Regions from separate parts of the Streptomyces sp. NPDC107522 genome, predicted to be linked through region 3. Evidence: predicted binding sites of a transcription regulator. Region 3 holds the regulator's gene; each other region holds the start of a gene.

Region 1 (6,205 bases), on a different contig from region 3:
GACGGCGAGCCGGTCAAGAAGCGGCCCTGGCAGTGGGCGCTGGAGTGGTTCATCACCTCCTACCCGCTGCTCGGCGGCATCGCGGCCGGCATCAAGCTGGTCGCCGACGCCGAACTCGCCCGCGCGCACGGCATCTCCGTCGCCGCCGTCAACGCCGAGGCCGGCGAGATCTACATCAACCCGCTGCGGACCTTCGAGGCCGAGGAGTGGCGGTTCATCCTCGCCCACGAGATGCTGCACGCCGCCCTGCGCCACGGGGACCGCTGCGGCACCCGCGACCCGTACCTGTTCAACGTCGCCTGCGACTACGTCATCAACGGCTGGCTCCGCGAGATGCAGGTCGGCGAGATGCCCCAAGGGCTGCTGTACGACGCGCAGTTCACCGGCCTGTCCGCCGAGGAGGTGTACGACCGGATCGCCGGTGACCTGCGCCGGATGCGCCGGCTCGCCACCCTTCGGGGCAAGGGCGTCGGCGATGTCCTGGGCGCGCCGCTGGGCCCGCCCGGCGACTACTGCGACCTCGACGAGTTCTACCGCCGGGGCCTGGCGCACGGCCTGGACCTGCACCAGCAGCAGGAGCGCGGCTTCCTGCCCGGCGGCCTGGTCCAGGAGATCCGCGCGCTCAGCCATCCGCCGCTGCCCTGGGACGCCCGACTGGCCCGCTGGTTCGACGAGTTCGTGCCGCGCCCCGAGCCGGTACGGACGTATGCCCGTCCCTCGCGCCGCCAGTCGTCGACGCCCGACATCCCGCGCGCGGGCCGCTGGTTCCCGCCCGAGGAGGTCGCCCGCTGCACCTTCGGCGTCGTCCTGGACACCTCCGGCTCCATGGGAGCCGTCCTGCTCGGCAAGGCGCTGGGCGCGATCGCCTCCTACGCCGCGGCCCGGGACGTACCGGCGGCGCGGGTGGTGTTCTGCGACGCGGCACCGCACGACGCGGGATATGTGCCGGTCACGGAGATCGCGGGGCGGGTGCGGGTGCACGGGCGGGGCGGTACGGTCCTGCAGCCCGGGATCGACCTGCTGCAGCGCGCGGACGACTTTCCGCCGGGTGCGCCGGTCCTGGTCATCACGGACGGCTGGTGCGATGTCCTGCGGGTGCGGCGCGAGCACGCGTACCTGATTCCACAGGGCCGTCGTCTGCCGTTCACCCCGCGTGGGCCGGTCTTCCGGGTGCAATGAGGACGAGTGTGATCGGATGGGGGACACGGAACCCGGACACGGGACCTCACCGTAAGCATGCGAAGGGATTCAACGTGGCAACCACGCGCTCCGCACACACCGTGTGGGAAGGAAACCTGTTCAAGGGCAATGGCGTCGTCTCCTTCGACTCCTCCGGCAGCATCGCCCAGCAGCCGGTGACGTGGGCGTCGCGCGCCGAGGAGGCGAACGGCAAGACCAGCCCGGAGGAGCTGATCGCCGCCGCCCACTCCAGCTGCTACTCCATGGCCTTCTCGAACATCCTCGACAAGGCCGGCAACCCGCCGACCAAGCTGGTCACCTCCGCCGACGTGACCTTCCAGCCCGGCGAGGGCATCACCGGCATCCACATCACCGTGGAGGGCACGGTTCCGGGCCTGTCCGAGGAGGACTTCCTCGCCAAGGCGGAGGAGGCCAAGGTGGGCTGCCCGGTCAGCCAGGCGCTGAAGGCGGTACCGATCACGCTGTCGGCCAAGCTCACCTGAGGCAGCGGGCCTGAGCGCTCGCTCAGGCCCCGTTTGGCACCCTTCCGCCGGGTCACTCGCCCCATTGACAAGAACCCACTCAAGTTTTGTGCTGGAGTTCGAAGGGGTGCCCTGGCGGAAGGGGACAACGATGGCACGCGCGGTCGGGATCGATCTCGGGACCACGAACTCGGTGGTGGCCGTCCTGGAGGGCGGCGAACCCACTGTCGTCGCCAACGCGGAGGGGGCCAGGACCACACCGTCGGTCGTGGCCTTCGCCAAGAACGGCGAGGTCCTCGTGGGTGAGGTGGCCAAGCGGCAGGCGGTGACGAACGTCGAGCGCACCGCCCGCTCCGTGAAGCGGCACATGGGCGACGCCCACTGGCGCTTCCCCGAGCAGGGCGACATCGACGGCACCCGCTACCGGGCGCAGGAACTGTCCGCCCGGGTGCTGCAGAAGCTGAAGCGGGACGCCGAGTCCTACCTCGGCGAGGACGTCACCGACGCGGTGATCACCGTCCCCGCCTACTTCGACGACGCACAGCGGCAGGCCACCAAGGAGGCCGGGGAGATCGCGGGCCTGAAGGTCCTGAGGATCATCAACGAGCCCACGGCCGCCGCCCTCGCCTACGGCCTCGACCGGGGTGAGGAGCAGACCGTCCTCGTCTTCGACCTCGGCGGCGGCACCTTCGACGTCTCGCTGCTGGAGATCGGCGACGGCGTCATCGAGGTCAAGGCCACCAACGGCGACACGCACCTGGGCGGCGACGACTGGGACCAGCGGATCGTCGAGCACCTCGTCAAGAAGTTCAAAGGCCAGTACGGCATCGACCTCGGCAACGACAAGATGGCGCTGCAGCGGCTGCGCGAGGGCGCCGAGAAGGCCAAGATCGAACTGTCCAGCTCCTCCGAGACGACGATCAACCTGCCCTACATCACCGCGTCCGCCGAGGGCCCCCTCCACCTCGACGAGAAGATGACCCGCGCCCAGTTCCAGGAGCTCACCGCCGACCTCCTCGACCGCTGCAAGACCCCCTTCCACCAGGCCGTCAAGGACGCCGGCATCAAACTCTCCGCGGTCGACCACGTCATCCTCGTAGGCGGCTCCACCCGGATGCCCGCCGTCACCGACCTGGTGAAGGAACTCACCGGCAAGGACCCGCACAAGGGCGTCAACCCCGACGAGGTCGTGGCCGTCGGCGCGGCCCTCCAGGCGGGCGTCATCCGCGGCGACGTCAAGGACGTCCTGCTGCTCGACGTCACCCCGCTGTCCCTCGGCATCGAGACGAAGGGCGGCATCATGACGAAGCTCATCGAGCGCAACACGACCATTCCCACCCGGCGTTCGGAGATCTTCACCACCGCCACCGACAACCAGCCCTCCGTCGGCATCCAGGTCTACCAGGGCGAACGTGAGATCGCGGCGTACAACAAGAAGCTCGGCGTCTTCGACCTCACCGGTCTGCCGCCCGCACCGCGCGGGGTGCCGCAGATCGAGGTCGCGTTCGACATCGACGCCAACGGGATCATGCACGTCTCCGCCAAGGACCTCGCCACCGGCCGCGAGCAGAAGATGACGGTCACCGGCGGCTCGGCCCTCCCGAAGGACGACATCGACCGCATGATGCGGGAGGCCGAGCAGTACGCCGAGGAGGACCGCAAGCGGCGCGAGGCCGCCGAGACCCGCAACCAGGCCGAACAGCTCGTCTACCAGACCGAGAAGTTCATCCGCGACAACGAGGACAAGGTCCCGGCGGACACCAAGTCGGAGGTGGAGTCGGCGGTCACGGAGCTGAAGCAGCTACTGGAGCAGAACGCCGAGACGAGCGCCCTGCGCACCGGCATCGAGAAACTCGCCACCGTCAGCCAGAAGATGGGCCAGGCGATGTACGCCCAGACCCAGCAGACCCCGACGGACAGCGCCACCGGCACGGGCACCGAGCAGACCGCATCGCAGGACGACGAGGGCGTGGTGGACGCGGAGATCGTCGACGACGAGAAGGACCAGAAGGGAGGGGCGGCCTAGAGGCGGCGGCCGCCTAGGATCCGGCGCGCTCCCGGCCCCGCTTGTCCGGCCGCGGCCCCAGCTCCCTGGGGTCGCGGCTGCGGTACACCACATACGGCCGGAACAGATACTGCACCGGCGCGCTGAACATGTGCACCAGCCGGGTGTACGGCACCAGCGCGATCAGCACCATGCCGATCACCGTGTGCACCTCGTACAGCACCGGCACGCCCGCCATGCGGTCGACGTCCGGCTGGAGGGTGAACAGGCTGCGGGCCCAAGGGGCGATCGACTGCCGGTAGTCGTAGCCGTCGCCGGAGGCGTGGGACAGCTTGGCCACCATGCCCATCACGATCGCCGCGAGCAGGACGACGTACATGAGCTTGTCGTTGGCAGTCGTCGCGCGGAACACGGGGGCGTTGGTGCGGCGCCGGTAGATCAGCAGCACGATCCCGGCGACCGTGAGCACACCGGCCGCCGTGCCGCCGTAGAGGGAGAACAGGTGGTAGGTGTGCTCGCTCACGCCCATCGCGTCCGTCCAGGACCCCGGGACGAACAGGCCCACCACATGGCCGGCCAACACGAACAGGATGCCGTAGTGGAAGGCGGGCGAGCCGATGTTCAGCAGCTTCGACTCGTACACCTGCGACGAGCGCGTGGTCCAGCCGAACCGGTCGTAGCGGTGACGCCAGACGAGTCCCGCGACGAGCAGGGCGAAGGTGACGTACGGCAGGACGCCCCAGAGGAGTGTGGTCATCAGCGCACCTCGGTGTGTGCGGTCGGCAGTGTGGCGCATACGGCGTCCAGGACGGACGCGTACGGTGTACCGAAGTCGGTGAGCCGGGAGCGGAGCTGTTCCAGGGCGTCCCGGTGTTCCAGCAGCAGCTCGCTGTTGCCGGTGCGGGCCGTGAACTCCAGTACCGCGGGCAGGAAGTCGGGCAGCTCCTCGCCGGTGCACTCCAGCCCGTGCGCGCGGTAGATGTCCTTGAAGCGGACCAGCGACATGCCGCGCCGCCGGGTGTCCCCGTCGCGCCACCAGCTCAGGTACAGGCTGTGGCGGTCGGTGAAGTCGAAGACCTCGACGTAGTGCGCTGCCAGTTCCCGCGGGGGCGTGACCGCCGCGTGGTCGGTGAACTCCCGTAGCTGCGGGGCGGCTTCGCGCAGCAGCGGCAGGCGGGTGCGGAAGTCGTCGTCGGGGTAGGTCAGGCAGAGCGCGGCCGCCTGGTAGAGCACTTCGAAGGAGGGCATCAGGCCTCCTCGGTCTCGGGGGTGTGGGTCACGGCGGCCGGGTCGGTGTCGTCCGCGGTCTGCCGTCTGCGCAGGGCGTGGAAGTTCTCGACCGGCACCAGGGGCAGCAGCTTGCGGCCCGAGTCCCGGCCGAAGGGGCCGTCCCCGCCCATCCCGGGCCCGCCGTCGAAGTCGAGGCTGCACCCCTGCGGGAGCGCCGACTCCTCCAGGTGCCGGGCGTCCCCGACGGCCGCCGTCGGAATCACGTACCGGTCCTCGTACTTGGCGATCGCCAGCAGCCGGTACATCTGCTCGATCTCGTAGACCCCCATGCCCACGGCGGCCGGCACCGAGGCATCCGGCTCCTCGCCGAGGTTGATCGCCCGCATGTGGGCGCGCATCGCGGCGAGCCTCTCCAGCGCGGACCGGACCGGGGCGACGTCACCCGCGGTGAACAGCTCCGCCAGGTACTCCAGCGGGATGCGCAGGCTGTCGATCGCACCGAACAGGTTCTGCGCGTCCTCCCCGTCGTGCCCGGTCTCGGTCAGCGCGTCCACCACCGGGGAGAGCGGCGGGATGTACCAGACCATCGGCATCGTCCGGTACTCCGGATGCAGCGGGAGCGCCACCCGGTACCTGCTGATCAGCGCGTGCACGGGGGAGCGGCGGGCCGCCTCCAGCCAGTCGTCCGGGATCCCCGCCTCCTCGCACGCCCGCCGCACCCCGGAGTCCTCGGGATCGAGGAAGACACCCAACTGCGCCTCGTACAGGTCTTGTTCGTCCCGGACCGATGCGGCGGCCGTCACCTTGTCGGCGTCGTACAGCACCACCCCGAGATAGCGCAGCCGCCCCACGCACGTCTCCGAGCAGACCGTCGGCATGCCGACCTCGATGCGCGGATAGCACAGCGTGCACTTCTCGGCCTTGCCGGTGCGGTGGTTGAAGTAGACCTTCTTGTACGGGCATCCCGTCACGCACATCCGCCAGCCCCGGCACCGGTCCTGGTCGACGAGGACGATGCCGTCCTCCGCCCGCTTGTACATCGCGCCGGAGGGGCACGAGGCCACACAGGACGGGTTGAGGCAGTGCTCGCAGATGCGCGGCAGATAGAACATGAAGGTCTGCTCGAACTCGAACCGCACCTTGTCCGAGGCGTGCCGGCGCGCCCGCTCGACCATCGGGTCCAGGTCGCCGTACGCCGGGGCGCCCGCGAGGTTGTCGTCCCAGTTCGACGACCACTCGATCTTCATCGGTTTGCCGTCGAGCTGCGATATCGGCTCAGCGACCGGGAAGTCGTCGCCCAGCGGGGCGT
Region 2 (6,205 bases), on a different contig from region 3:
GGATGGCTGCCCTGGAAGCGTGACAAGAATCCGGCAACCCCGCTCGGATTCGGCCACGCCGATCCGGCCGCCGTGCAGATCGACGGCCCAGCGCGCGATCGCCAGGCCGAGGCCCGTACCGCCGTCGCTGCCCGGCCCGTGCGGCCGGCTCACGGCGCCCCGGTTGAACCGCTCGAAGACCCGGTGCCAGTCCGACCGCGGAATGCCCGGCCCCTCGTCCAGGACCTCCAGCACCAGCGACTCCGGATAGGTTCCGCGCCGCGCCTTGACCGTCACGCGGCCGTGCGGCGGGCTGTGCTTGATCGCGTTGTCGATGAGGTTGGCGACGACCTGGTGGATGCGCTCGGGGTCGGCGTGCGCGGTCAGCTCCGGCGGCGAGACGTCGAGGTGCAGATGGACGTCCGTACGGGTGTGGCTGCCGGAGCCCGACGCCATGCCCCCGCGCGCGGAGGCGACCATGTTGGCCTCCTTCAGCACGCCGGACAGGTACGGCCACACCTCGAAGCGCCGCATGCGCAGCGGTACGACGCCGTTGTCCAGGCGGGAGAGGTCGAGCAGCGTCTCCACGAGCCGGCCCAGCCGCTCGGTCTGCTTCAGCGCCGTGCGCATGGTCTCCGGGTCGGCCTCGGCGATGCCGTCGACCACGTTCTCCAGGACGGCCCGCAGGCCCGCGATGGGGGTGCGCAGCTCGTGCGAGACGTTCGCCACGAGCTCCTTGCGCTGCTGGTCCTGGGCCTCCAGCTCGTCGGCCATGCGGTTGATCGTCTCGGCCAGGTCGCCCAGCTCGTCCCGGCGGTTCTCACGGACCCGGCGGGTGTAGTCGCCGTGCGAGATGGACCGGGCCACCGCGTTCATCTCGTCCAGCGGCGCGGTGAGCGAATGCGCCACGAACTGCGTAATGAGCAGTGTGGCGATCATCGAGAAGACCGTGATGAAGCGCAGCTCCGTCTGGGTGCGCACCGCGATCACCGACAGCCCTGTGGTGATCAGGACCGCGATGACGACCAGCGCGCCCAGCTTGGTCTTGATCGAGAACGGACGTACGCCGCCCCAGGGCTCCCCGGGGCCTCTCCGCGCGGCCGGCCCGTCGCTCATGGCGTCGGTGTCTCCAGGGCGTAGCCCACGCCGTGCACGGTACGGATCCGCTCGGCGCCGATCTTCCGGCGCAGCGCCTTGATGTGGCTGTCGACGGTGCGGGTGCCGGAGGCGTCCGCCCAGTCCCACACCTCGGCGAGCAGCTGCTCACGGGAGAGCACCGCGCGCGGGGTGTTCGCCAGGCACACCAGGAGGTCGAACTCGGTCGGCGTGAGGTGAACATCCTCACTCCGGACCCGTACGCGCCGCTGCGCGTGGTCGATCTCCAGCTCGCCGAGCCGCAGGATGCCCGACCGCGGCGTGGTGGCGGCCAGCGCGGCCCGCTCCACGCGGCGCAGCAGCACGTGCACGCGTGCCGCCAGCTCCCGCATCGAGAACGGCTTCGTCATGTAGTCGTCGGCGCCGACACCGAGCCCGACCAGCATGTCGGTCTCGTCGTCGCGCGCGGTCAGCATCAGCACCGGCACCGGCCGCTGGGCCTGCACCCGGCGGCAGACCTCCAGGCCGTCGAAGCCCGGCAGCATGATGTCGAGGATCAGCAGGTCGGGCTGCCAGGCCTCGGCCGTGTCGACGGCCGCCGGACCGTCACCCGCGGTCTGCACGAGGAATCCCTCGGCGCGCAGGCGGGCCGCGATGGCGTCCACGATGGTCGGATCGTCCTCGACCACGAGGACCCGGCGCTGAGCACCAGGGGTCGCCGCCGTGCCGTTGTGGGAGGTGTGTGTCTGCTCCATCGCCCGCCCCAAAGTTGCTTTCCGGAATCCGTGGGGTGATTCCTACTGACTGGCTATGCCTGCGCATGCTTGCGATTGACGCTTGAATGATCCGCGTCAGAGAAGCAGAGTACGGGGAGTCACCGCGCCAGGGCTATCCAGGTCGGACGGCGAGGTGCACGACGTCCGGAACGCCCCGGGCAACGGGGATCTCTTCGGTACGCACCTGTTGGAATCCGGCATTACGCAAGGTTTCTTCGAATTCCGGAGAGGGCTGGGCCGACCATACGGCCAGTACCCCGCCGGGCCTCAACACCCTTGTGCAGCCTGCCAGTCCGGCGGGTGAGTACAGGCTGTCGTTGCCCTCGGTGACGGTCCAGTCGGGGCCGTTGTCGATGTCTAGACACAGTGCGTCATACGTGGCGGATGTCTCATGTACGTACGTCACGAGATCCGTTTCCAGAATCTTGGTGCGCGGGTCGGCGAGCGCACGGGCGGAGAAGTCGGACAACGGCCCGTCGAGATGCCAGCCGATAATCGCCGGCTCGCGCTCGACGACGGTGATCCGTCCCGGGCGGGGATCGGACGCGGCGTGTGCGAGCGAGAACCCCACGCCCAGCCCGCCGATCAGCACGTCGGGCTCCGGCCTGCCGACCAGCGCGTCGAGCGCGGCGTCGACGAGCAGCCGCTCCGAACGCCCGTCGGAGGTGTCCATCAGGAAGCAGCCGTTCGCGACGATCTGGAGCAACTCGCCGTGCCGCCGCAACACGACCTCGCCATAGGGGCCTTCGCGACGGTCCAGTACTTCGGGGATGTCGTACGAAGTGGGCATCCGGCCATCCTGGCAGCTCCCGCACGGCGGGCCGAGGGAATTACCTCGCAGGGTGAGCCCGTGAAGAAGGCTGACGCGCGGGCTTCTTGAGAGGTTGCTGAGAATCGGCTTCCGCGTGGCGTCGGTCACAGACACGGCTGGGTGGCGAGTCAAGGGTGAGGGAAAGGGAAGGAGCGCCTCACCTTGAAACGGACTGCGGCTGAGGATGCGACGGGCCCGACTCCGGAGCCCGCCTCTTCGAGCGCGGCCGCTCCTTGCGCCGACGCGTGCTTCCCGGACGTCGCCGGGCTGCTGGACGCGATGCCGCGGCAGCGCGGACCACTGACCGCCGCCGCGCCGCCTACGACGCCGCCGCCGGCGCCGGTTCGCGGTGAGACAAGTGCGCTCGCGACCAGCACGCCTACGACGAGCACGCCTACGACGAGCACGCCTACGACGAGCGCGCCTACGACGAGCGCGCCTACGACGAGCGCGCCTACGACGAGTGCGCCCACGACCAGCGCGCCGAGGACCAGTGCGCCCCGAGCCCGGTCCTTCCACCCCGGGCATCTGCTCCCCGCCCCCACCGGCACGCCGTTCACCTTCGCCTACGCCGCCGTCCTGACCGTCACCTCGCTGTTCGCCACGTACGCCGACCCCGCCCTCGTCCACGCCCTGCACCAGGGCTCCAGCACCGATGTGGCGCACCTCGTGCGGACGCCCGTGCTGGTGCTGCTCGCCAGCGCGTCGTGGGTCGCGGGCGGGATCGTGGCGCCGTACACGCTGTGCTTCCTGCTCGTACTCACCGCACTGGAGCGGCGGATCGGCGGCGCCCGCACGGCCGTCGTCTTCCTGTGCGGGCACGTCCTGGCCACCCTCGCGACCGAGGTCCCCGTGGGGCTCGCGGTCCTGGCCGGCCACCTCCCCGACAGCTCGCTGCACCGCCTCGACTACGGCATCAGCTTCGGCGTAGCGACGAGCATCGGCGCGCTGGCCGGGCTGCTGCGGCCGTGGCTGCGGTGGCCGATGCTGGTGCTGTTCGGCGGGCTGCTGATCCAGGACCTGCTCACTCTCGCCGACCCGCTGACCAGTTGGGGGCATCTGATCTCCCTGGTCGTCGGGGTCGGGATGTGGCCGGTGGTGCGACGGTGGGGCGCCTCGGGGTCGGTCGCCCCGACGGTCCGCAGCAGCCGGCCGTCCTGAGACGCGCGGAGCGCCCCCGACCACGCCTGGTGCGGGAAGGTCCCCGCTCCGGCAACCGTTTCACGGGTGGCACGTCCATCCGGGCCGTCCGCCGCCGCCCTCGAAGCCCCAGGTCACAGGCCGTTGAGAGCGTGATCGCTCACAGCGAACGGCGGTCGGGGAACATTCAAGGTCTCCCGTGCATTGAGTCGGCATAACTCAACTTGACTGCCGAAGGGGAGATCATGGGTTCGACGTCCACACCGCTCACCCTGCCTGTGCTGCCGCTCGACGACGAGGTCGTGCTGCCGGGGATGGTGGTCCCGCTGGACCTGAGCGACGCCGATGTACGTGCCGCGGTGGAGGCCGCGCAGGCCGCCGCCCGCTCGGAACCCGGCAAGCCGAAGGTCCTCCTGGTGCCACGCATCGACGGCACCTACGCGAGCACCGGGGTGCTCGGCACCGTCGAGCAGGTCGGCCGGCTGGCCGACGGTGACCCGGGCGCCCTGATCCGCGGTCGCGGCCGGGTGAAGATCGGCGCCGGGACGACCGGGCCGGGTGCGGCGCTGTGGGTCGAAGGCGCGCGGCTCGACGAGAAGGTTCCCGAGCCGCTGCCCGGGCACGTCGCCGAACTGGTCAAGGAATACAAGGCCCTCGCCACCGCCTGGCTGCGCAAGCGCGGCGCCTGGCAGGTCGTCGACCGCGTCCAGGCCATCGACGACGTCTCCGCACTCGCCGACAACGCCGGTTACTCGCCCTTCCTGACCACCGAGCAGAAGGTGGAGCTGCTGGAGACCGCCGACCCGGTGGCCCGCCTGAAGCTCGCCACCCAGCAGCTGCGCGACCACCTCGCCGAGCAGGACGTCGCCGAGACCATCGCCAAGGACGTCCAGGAAGGCGTCGACAAGCAGCAGCGCGAGTTCCTGCTGCGCCGTCAGCTGGAGGCCGTCCGCAAGGAACTGCGCGAGCTGAACGGCGAGAAGGAGGGCGAGGAGTCCGACGACTACCGCGCCCGCGTCGAGGCCGCCGACCTGCCGGAGAAGGTCCGCGAGGCCGCGCTCAAGGAGGTCGACAAGCTGGAGCGGTCGAGCGACCAGTCGCCCGAGGGATCGTGGATCCGTACGTGGCTCGACACCGTCCTCGAACTGCCCTGGAACGAGCGGACCGAGGACGCCTACGACATCCAGGGCGCCAAGGAGATCCTCGACGCCGAGCACGCCGGCCTGGAGGACGTGAAGGAGCGGATCACCGAATACCTGGCGGTGCGCAAGCGCCGTAGCGACCGGGGGCTCGGTGTGGTCGGCGGGCGGCGCGGCGGCGCTGTGCTGGCCCTCGTCGGCCCGCCCGGCGTCGGCAAGACCTCGCTCGGCGAGTCCGTCGCCCACGCCATGGGCCGCAAGTTCGTCCGCGTGGCCCTCGGCGGCGTCCGGGACGAGGCGGAGATCCGCGGCCACCGGCGTACGTACGTCGGCGCGCTGCCCGGCCGGATCGTGCGGGCCATCAAGGAGGCCGGCTCGATGAACCCGGTCGTGCTGCTCGACGAGATCGACAAGGTGGGCTCGGACTTCCGCGGCGACCCGGCGGCGGCTCTGCTGGAGGTGCTGGACCCGGCCCAGAACCACACCTTCCGGGACCACTACCTGGAGGTGGAGCTGGACCTGTCGGACGTGGTCTTCCTGGCCACAGCCAACGTCCTGGAGGCCATCCCTGAAGCCCTGCTCGACCGTATGGAGCTGGTCCGCCTCGACGGCTACACCGAGGACGAGAAGATCGTCATCGCCCGCGACCACCTGCTCCCGCGCCAGCTGGAGCGGGCCGGCCTGGAAAGGGACGAGGTCGCCATCGACGAGGGCGCCCTGCGCAAGCTCGCCGGCGAATACACGCGCGAGGCGGGCGTGCGCAACCTGGAGCGGTCCATCGCGAGGCTGCTGCGCAAGGTGGCGGCCAAGCACGAACTGGGCGAGCAGGAGCTGCCGTTCACCATCATGGACGGCGACCTGCGCGGCCTGATCGGCCGGCCGCACCACGTGCCGGAGTCGGCGCAGGATCCGGCCGAGCGGCGTACGGCCGTCCCGGGCGTCGCGACCGGTCTCGCGGTGACCGGCGCCGGCGGTGACGTGCTGTTCGTGGAGGCGTCGCTGGCCGACCCGGAGACGGGCGCGGCGGGCCTGACGCTGACGGGCCAGCTGGGTGACGTGATGAAGGAGAGCGCCCAGATCGCGCTGTCGTTCCTCCGCTCCCACGGCGCCGAACTCGAACTGCCGGTGGCCGACCTGAAGGACCGGGGCGTGCACATCCACTTCCCGGCGGGCGCGGTGCCGAAGGACGGCCCCAGCGCGGGCATCACGATGACGACGGCGCTCGCGTCGCTGCTGTCGGGCCGCCTGGTCCGCACGGACGTGGC
Region 3 (6,205 bases):
GCCTTCGCCAAGAACGGTGAGGTGCTCGTCGGCGAGGTCGCCAAGCGTCAGGCGGTCACCAACGTCGACCGGACCATCCGGTCCGTGAAGCGGCACATGGGCACCGACTGGAAGATGGAGCTCGACGGGAAGCCCTTCAACCCGCAGCAGATCTCCGCCTTCATCCTCCAGAAGCTGAAGCGGGACGCCGAGGCCTACCTGGGCGAGAAGGTGACCGACGCGGTCATCACCGTCCCGGCCTACTTCAACGACTCCGAGCGTCAGGCGACGAAGGAGGCCGGCGAGATCGCCGGTCTGAACGTCCTGCGTATCGTCAACGAGCCCACCGCGGCCGCGCTCGCCTACGGCCTCGACAAGGACGACCAGACGATCCTCGTCTTCGACCTCGGTGGCGGCACCTTCGACGTGTCCCTGCTGGAGATCGGCGACGGCGTCGTCGAGGTGAAGGCCACCAACGGTGACAACCACCTCGGTGGTGACGACTGGGACCAGCGCGTCGTCGACTACCTGGTGCAGCAGTTCAAGTCCGGTCACGGCGTGGACCTCGCCAAGGACAAGATGGCCCTCCAGCGCCTCCGCGAGGCCGCCGAGAAGGCCAAGATCGAGCTGTCCTCCTCCACCGAGACCTCGATCAACCTGCCCTACATCACCGCCTCCGCCGAGGGCCCGCTGCACCTGGACGAGAAGCTCACCCGGGCTCAGTTCCAGCAGCTGACCGCGGACCTCCTGGAGCGCTGCAAGACCCCGTTCTTCAACGTCATGAAGGACGCCGGCGTCTCCATCAACGAGATCGACCACGTCGTCCTCGTCGGTGGCTCCACCCGTATGCCCGCCGTCGCCGAGCTCGTCAAGGAGCTGACCGGCGGCAAGGAGGCCAACAAGGGCGTCAACCCGGACGAGGTCGTCGCCATCGGCGCCTCGCTCCAGGCCGGTGTCCTCAAGGGTGAGGTCAAGGACGTCCTGCTCCTCGACGTGACCCCGCTGTCCCTCGGTATCGAGACCAAGGGCGGCATCATGACCAAGCTGATCGAGCGCAACACCACGATCCCGACCAAGCGGTCCGAGATCTTCACGACGGCCGAGGACAACCAGCCGTCCGTGCAGATCCAGGTCTACCAGGGCGAGCGCGAGATCGCGGCGTACAACAAGAAGCTCGGGATGTTCGAGCTGACCGGTCTGCCGCCGGCGCCGCGCGGTGTCCCGCAGATCGAGGTGTCCTTCGACATCGACGCCAACGGCATCATGCACGTGACCGCCAAGGACCTGGGCACGGGCAAGGAGCAGAAGATGACCGTCACCGGCGGCTCCTCGCTGCCGAAGGACGAGGTCGACCGCATGCGCCAGGAGGCCGAGCAGTACGCGGAGGAGGACCACCGCCGCCGCGAGGCCGCCGAGACCCGCAACCAGGGCGAGCAGCTCGTCTACCAGACGGAGAAGTTCCTCAAGGACAACGAGGACAAGGTCCCCGGCGAGGTCAAGACCGAGGTCGAGTCCGCCGTCGAGGAGCTGAAGACCGCGCTCAAGGGCGAGGACACCGCCGAGATCCGCACGGCCACCGAGAAGGTCGCCGCGGTCTCCCAGAAGGTCGGCCAGGCCATGTACGCCGACGCCCAGTCCGCGCAGGCCGCGGGCGGCCCCGAGGGCGCCACGGCGGGCGGCAAGGCCGCTGACGACGACGTCGTCGACGCCGAGATCGTGGACGACGAGCGCAAGGACGGTGTCGCGTAATGACGGAGGAGACCCCGGGCTTCGAGGAGAAGCCCGACGTCCCCTCCGGCGCGACCCCTGACGACGCCGAGCCGAAGGCCGCAACCTCGCCGAACAGCGAGGGGGCGGCCCCGGCCGGGGACGGAGCAGCAGACGCGGGCCTGGTGGCCCAGCTGGACCAGGTGCGCACCGCGCTCGGTGAGCGCACGGCGGACCTGCAGCGGCTCCAGGCCGAGTACCAGAACTACCGCCGCCGCGTCGAGCGTGACCGGATCACGGTCAAGGAGATCGCCATCGCGAACCTCCTGACCGAGCTCCTGCCCGTGCTCGACGACATCGGCCGCGCGCGGGAGCACGGTGAGCTCGTCGGCGGATTCAAGTCCGTCGCGGAGTCGCTGGAGACCGTCGCGGCGAAGATGGGTCTGCAGCAGTTCGGCAAGGAGGGCGAGCCCTTCGACCCGACGATCCACGAGGCGCTGATGCACTCCTACGCGCCGGACGTCACCGAGACGACCTGCGTCGCGATCCTCCAGCCGGGGTATCGCATCGGCGAGCGCACCATCCGCCCCGCGCGGGTGGCCGTCGCCGAGCCCCAGCCGGGCGCGCAGACCGTCAAGGCCGAGGGGTCCGACGAGCAGGCCGCGGCGGCCGACGACAAGGAGAGCGGTGGCCCGGACGAGGGCTGAGCTTGACACAACGAGGAACCACGGGAAGGGGGTACGTCGAGGATGAGCACCAAGGACTTCATCGAGAAGGACTACTACAAGGTCCTCGGCGTCCCCAAGGACGCCACCGAGGCCGAGATCAAGAAGGCGTACCGGAAGCTCGCCCGCGAGTACCACCCGGACGCCAACAAGGGCAACGCCAAGGCGGAGGAGCGGTTCAAGGAGATCTCCGAGGCGAACGACGTCCTCGGTGACCCCAAGAAGCGCAAGGAGTACGACGAGGCACGCGCCCTCTTCGGCAACGGCGGCTTCCGCCCGGGGCCGGGCGGCGCGGGCGGCACCTTCAACTTCGACCTGGGCGACCTCTTCGGAGGCGGCGCCCAGGGCCAAGGGGGAGCCGGCGGCTTCGGCGGCGGACTCGGTGACGTCTTCGGGGGCCTGTTCAACCGCGGCGGTACGGGCACCACCCGTACCCAGCCCCGGCGCGGCCAGGACATCGACACCGAGGTCACCCTCAGCTTCACCGAGGCGATCGAGGGCGCGACCGTCCCGCTGCGCATGTCCTCGCAGTCACCGTGCAAGGCCTGCGCCGGCACCGGCGACAAGAACGGCACGCCCAGGGTGTGCCCGACCTGCGTCGGCACCGGCCAGGTGGCCCGGGGCTCCGGTGGCGGGTTCTCCCTCACCGACCCCTGCCCGGACTGCAAGGGGCGCGGCCTGATCGCCGAGCACCCCTGCCTGGAGTGCAAGGGCAGCGGCCGGGCCAAGTCGTCCCGCACCATGCAGGTCCGCATCCCGGCCGGGGTGTCCGACGGCCAGCGCATCCGGCTGCGCGGCAAGGGGGCGCCCGGCGAGCGCGGCGGCCCGGCGGGCGACCTGTACGTCACCGTGCACGTCGACGCCCACCCGGTGTTCGGCCGTAAGGACGACAACCTCACGGTGACCGTCCCCGTGACCTTCACGGAGGCGGCCCTCGGCGGCGAGGTCAGGGTCCCCACCCTGGGCGGACCGCCGGTCACCCTGAAACTGCCGCCCGGCACGCCCAACGGCCGCACCATGCGGGCCAGGGGCAAGGGCGCGGTCCGCAAGGACGGCACCCGCGGGGACCTGCTGGTCACCGTAGAGGTGAGTGTCCCGAAGGACCTTTCGGGGAAGGCTCGTGACGCGCTCGAGGCGTATCGCGAGGCGACCGCGGGCGAGGATCCGCGGGCGGAGCTGTTCCAGGCCGCGAAGGGAGCTTGATCGAGATGGACGGCCGTCGACGCAATCCGTATGAACTGACCGAGGAGACCCCGGTCTACGTCATCTCGGTGGCGGCCCAGCTCTCCGGCCTGCACCCGCAGACGCTGCGCCAGTACGACCGCCTTGGCCTGGTGTCTCCGGACCGCACGGCGGGCCGGGGCCGCCGCTACTCGGCCCGCGACATCGAACTGCTGCGCACCGTCCAGCAGCTGTCGCAGGACGAGGGCATCAACCTGGCCGGCATCAAGCGCATCATCGAACTGGAGAACCAGGTCGCCGCGCTGCAGTCCCGCGTCGCGGAACTGGAAGCGGCCCTCGACGGCGCGGCGGCGGCGATGCGGCAGCGCGAGGCGGCGGTGCACGCGTCGTACCGCCGGGATCTTGTGCCGTATCAGGAAGTGCAGCAGACCAGCGCGTTGGTGGTGTGGCGGCCGAAGAAGGCCAAGGACTAGCGTCGGTCGCGGGAGCTCGTGAGGCTGAGCACCGCGTATGACGACGGCCGCAGGGGCCCCTCCGGAAGCCGGAGGGGCCCCTCGCCGTTGCGTACGGGATCAGCCGGGGAGCAGCTCGCCGGCCGCCTCCACCGCGAGGATCCACATGGGCTGGGCGCCCGTACCGAAGGCGGCGGCGAGCGCGTATCCGAAGGCCGCGTCCAGGGGCTCCGGTTCGGCGTCCTCGCGCCACTCGGCGAGGACGCGGCCGTCGCCGTCGGAGGAGAAATCACCGATGTGCTGATCGTCCCGCAGCAGGCGGCTGCCCGGGATGGAGTCGGGCACCAGGCGCCAGGTGTGGCCCGCGTGGCGGACGTCGACGCGGTACGAGCGGCGGGTCAGCCGGCCCTTGGCGGGGTCGATGACGGCCTCCTCGCCGTCCACCGTCAGCGTGAGCCGGCTCCCGTCCCGGGTGCCGATCGGGACGTGGTCCTCGACCTCGGTGCCCCCCGCCCGGAGCAGCTCGACCCGGGGCACCGACTCGCCGTCGACGGTGGTTTCGCCCGCCTCCATGTCGAGCCGGACCGATATCGCGCCGAACCGCTCTTCCTCGACGACACTCTCGACGACGGGCTTGTCCTCGTGCCCGTCGTCCTCGTGATTGTCGTGCTCGTCGTGCTCGTCGTGCGCGTAGGTGGCCGTGGGTGCGGGTGCCGGGTCCTTCGGCATCAGATCTTCCTTGACTGGGTCTGCTTCTGGCGGGTGGTCAGGCTCCGTCACCGCTCGGGGCGACCACGACGGGGGCGAGACCGGAGTATGCCTCGGAACCGTCCGCTGCGACGAACGAGATGACGTAGTAGCTCGTGGTCCCGGCCGGCGTGGTCGGGTCCGTGTAGCCGCGGGCGTCGGCGGCCAGGGGTACGTCGGTCAGCCGGACGTACTGCTGTGTGGCGCGGTCCCAGCGGTACACGTGGAAGCCGGTGATCGCGCATCCGGAGCCGCAGCCCCACGACAGTGCCGCGTGGCCGGACTCGTCCGCCTGGGCCGAGAGGTTCGTGGCCGCGGTGTTCGGGGGCGCGTAGCCAGGAGTGAGGTCGAACTCGTTGACGCTCACATTGGCGGCGACGCTCTCCGGGTAACCCCTCAGCGTGTAGAGCGAGTTGTTGTTCGTGTCCACCGAGTCCACGAAGTAGAACCAGTTCTCGTCGTTCGGGACGTTGAGGTCGGTGAAGCGGGTCGTGCCGGGCTGGAGCGTGGCGAGATGCTCGTACGTGGCGGTGTCACGAAGGTCGGTCGCCCGGAAGACGTTGTACGACTTGAGGTCGGGGGCGGGGTTCTCGTCCCACTCCAGGACCGTGCCGTACTCCGTACTCGTGTGGGTCAGGCCGGTGACGGCGGGCGGCGGGGTGGTGTCCGCCAGGCCCGCGTAGACCGCTTGTGAGGGAGCCGACTCGCGGCCCGCGCTGTCGACGCTGGTGACGTGGTAGCCGTACGACGTGTTCCGCTCGGCGGAGAAGTCGGTGCAGCCGTACTGCGGGTAGTAGTCGGCCTCGTTGCCCACCCGGTACGACTCACAGGTGACCTGCGCGGGAACGGCGTTCGGGTCGGACCGGTCCCAGCGGTAGACGCGGAAGCTCGTCGGCGCCGCCTTCGACGTCGTCCAGCGCACCTCGATCCCGGTCTCCGCCTCGTTCGTGCGCGGGGTGTCCATGGAGGGCACGGCCAGCGGCCGGGCGAAGGCGAGGACCTGCGAGGCGGCGGTGTTGCCGGCGGGGTCCTTCGCGACGACCTTGTAGTACGAGGTGTCGCCGTAGGGCGCGGTCTCGTCGGTGCGGCTCGACCCGTACGAGATGCCCAGCTTGACGAACTCCCCGTCGGCGGCGGCCGCCCGGTAGACGTCGTAGGTCACCTCGTAGCTGTCGTCCTGCCAGTCGAGCTCGACCCCGCGCACGGGGTCGTCGCTCGCGGACACGACCGGCGTCAGCGGGGCGGTGCGGTCGACGGTGGTGACGAGCTTGTCGGCGCTGCCCGTCGACTCGTTGCCGGCCTTGTCGACGGCCCGGACCTCGTAGTAGTAGGCGGCGCCGGTGGGCGCCAGCGTCTCCGTGAACGACGTCGAGGTCAGCGGGTCGAAGCCGCTGACCCTGCGGTAGTCGCCGG

Evidence for each region. The regulator HspR, encoded in region 3, represses chaperone genes until heat shock. The targets are predictions, from matches to a motif close to TTGAGNNNNNNNNNCTCAA.
Region 1: dnaK (molecular chaperone DnaK) is a predicted target of HspR. The motif match lies at 1,747-1,765, and genes of this name have one in related genera.
Region 2: lon (endopeptidase La) is a predicted target of HspR. The motif match lies at 4,006-4,024, and genes of this name have one in related genera.

Annotation. Positions count from the first base shown of each region.
Region 1 covers NZ_JBVKAU010000001.1:289,247-295,451, forward strand. Annotated here, with positions in the region: gene ACZ7L6_RS01305 (vWA domain-containing protein) at 1-1,179, shown strand, start outside; gene ACZ7L6_RS01310 (OsmC family protein) at 1,254-1,682, shown strand; gene dnaK (molecular chaperone DnaK) at 1,813-3,687, shown strand; gene narI (respiratory nitrate reductase subunit gamma) at 3,701-4,423, opposite strand; gene narJ (nitrate reductase molybdenum cofactor assembly chaperone) at 4,423-4,914, opposite strand; gene narH (nitrate reductase subunit beta) at 4,914-6,205, opposite strand, start outside.
Region 2 covers NZ_JBVKAU010000003.1:157,625-163,829, reverse strand. Annotated here, with positions in the region: gene ACZ7L6_RS10760 (sensor histidine kinase) at 1-1,095, opposite strand, end outside; gene ACZ7L6_RS10755 (response regulator transcription factor) at 1,092-1,829, opposite strand; gene ACZ7L6_RS10750 (spermidine synthase family protein) at 1,963-2,640, opposite strand; gene ACZ7L6_RS10745 (rhomboid-like protein) at 2,824-3,822, shown strand; gene lon (endopeptidase La) at 4,047-6,205, shown strand, end outside.
Region 3 covers NZ_JBVKAU010000004.1:296,383-302,587, reverse strand. Annotated here, with positions in the region: gene dnaK (molecular chaperone DnaK) at 1-1,728, shown strand, start outside; gene grpE (nucleotide exchange factor GrpE) at 1,728-2,393, shown strand; gene dnaJ (molecular chaperone DnaJ) at 2,436-3,614, shown strand; gene ACZ7L6_RS15215 (heat shock protein transcriptional repressor HspR) at 3,620-4,066, shown strand; gene ACZ7L6_RS15210 (hypothetical protein) at 4,166-4,774, opposite strand; gene ACZ7L6_RS15205 (fibronectin type III domain-containing protein) at 4,812-6,205, opposite strand, start outside.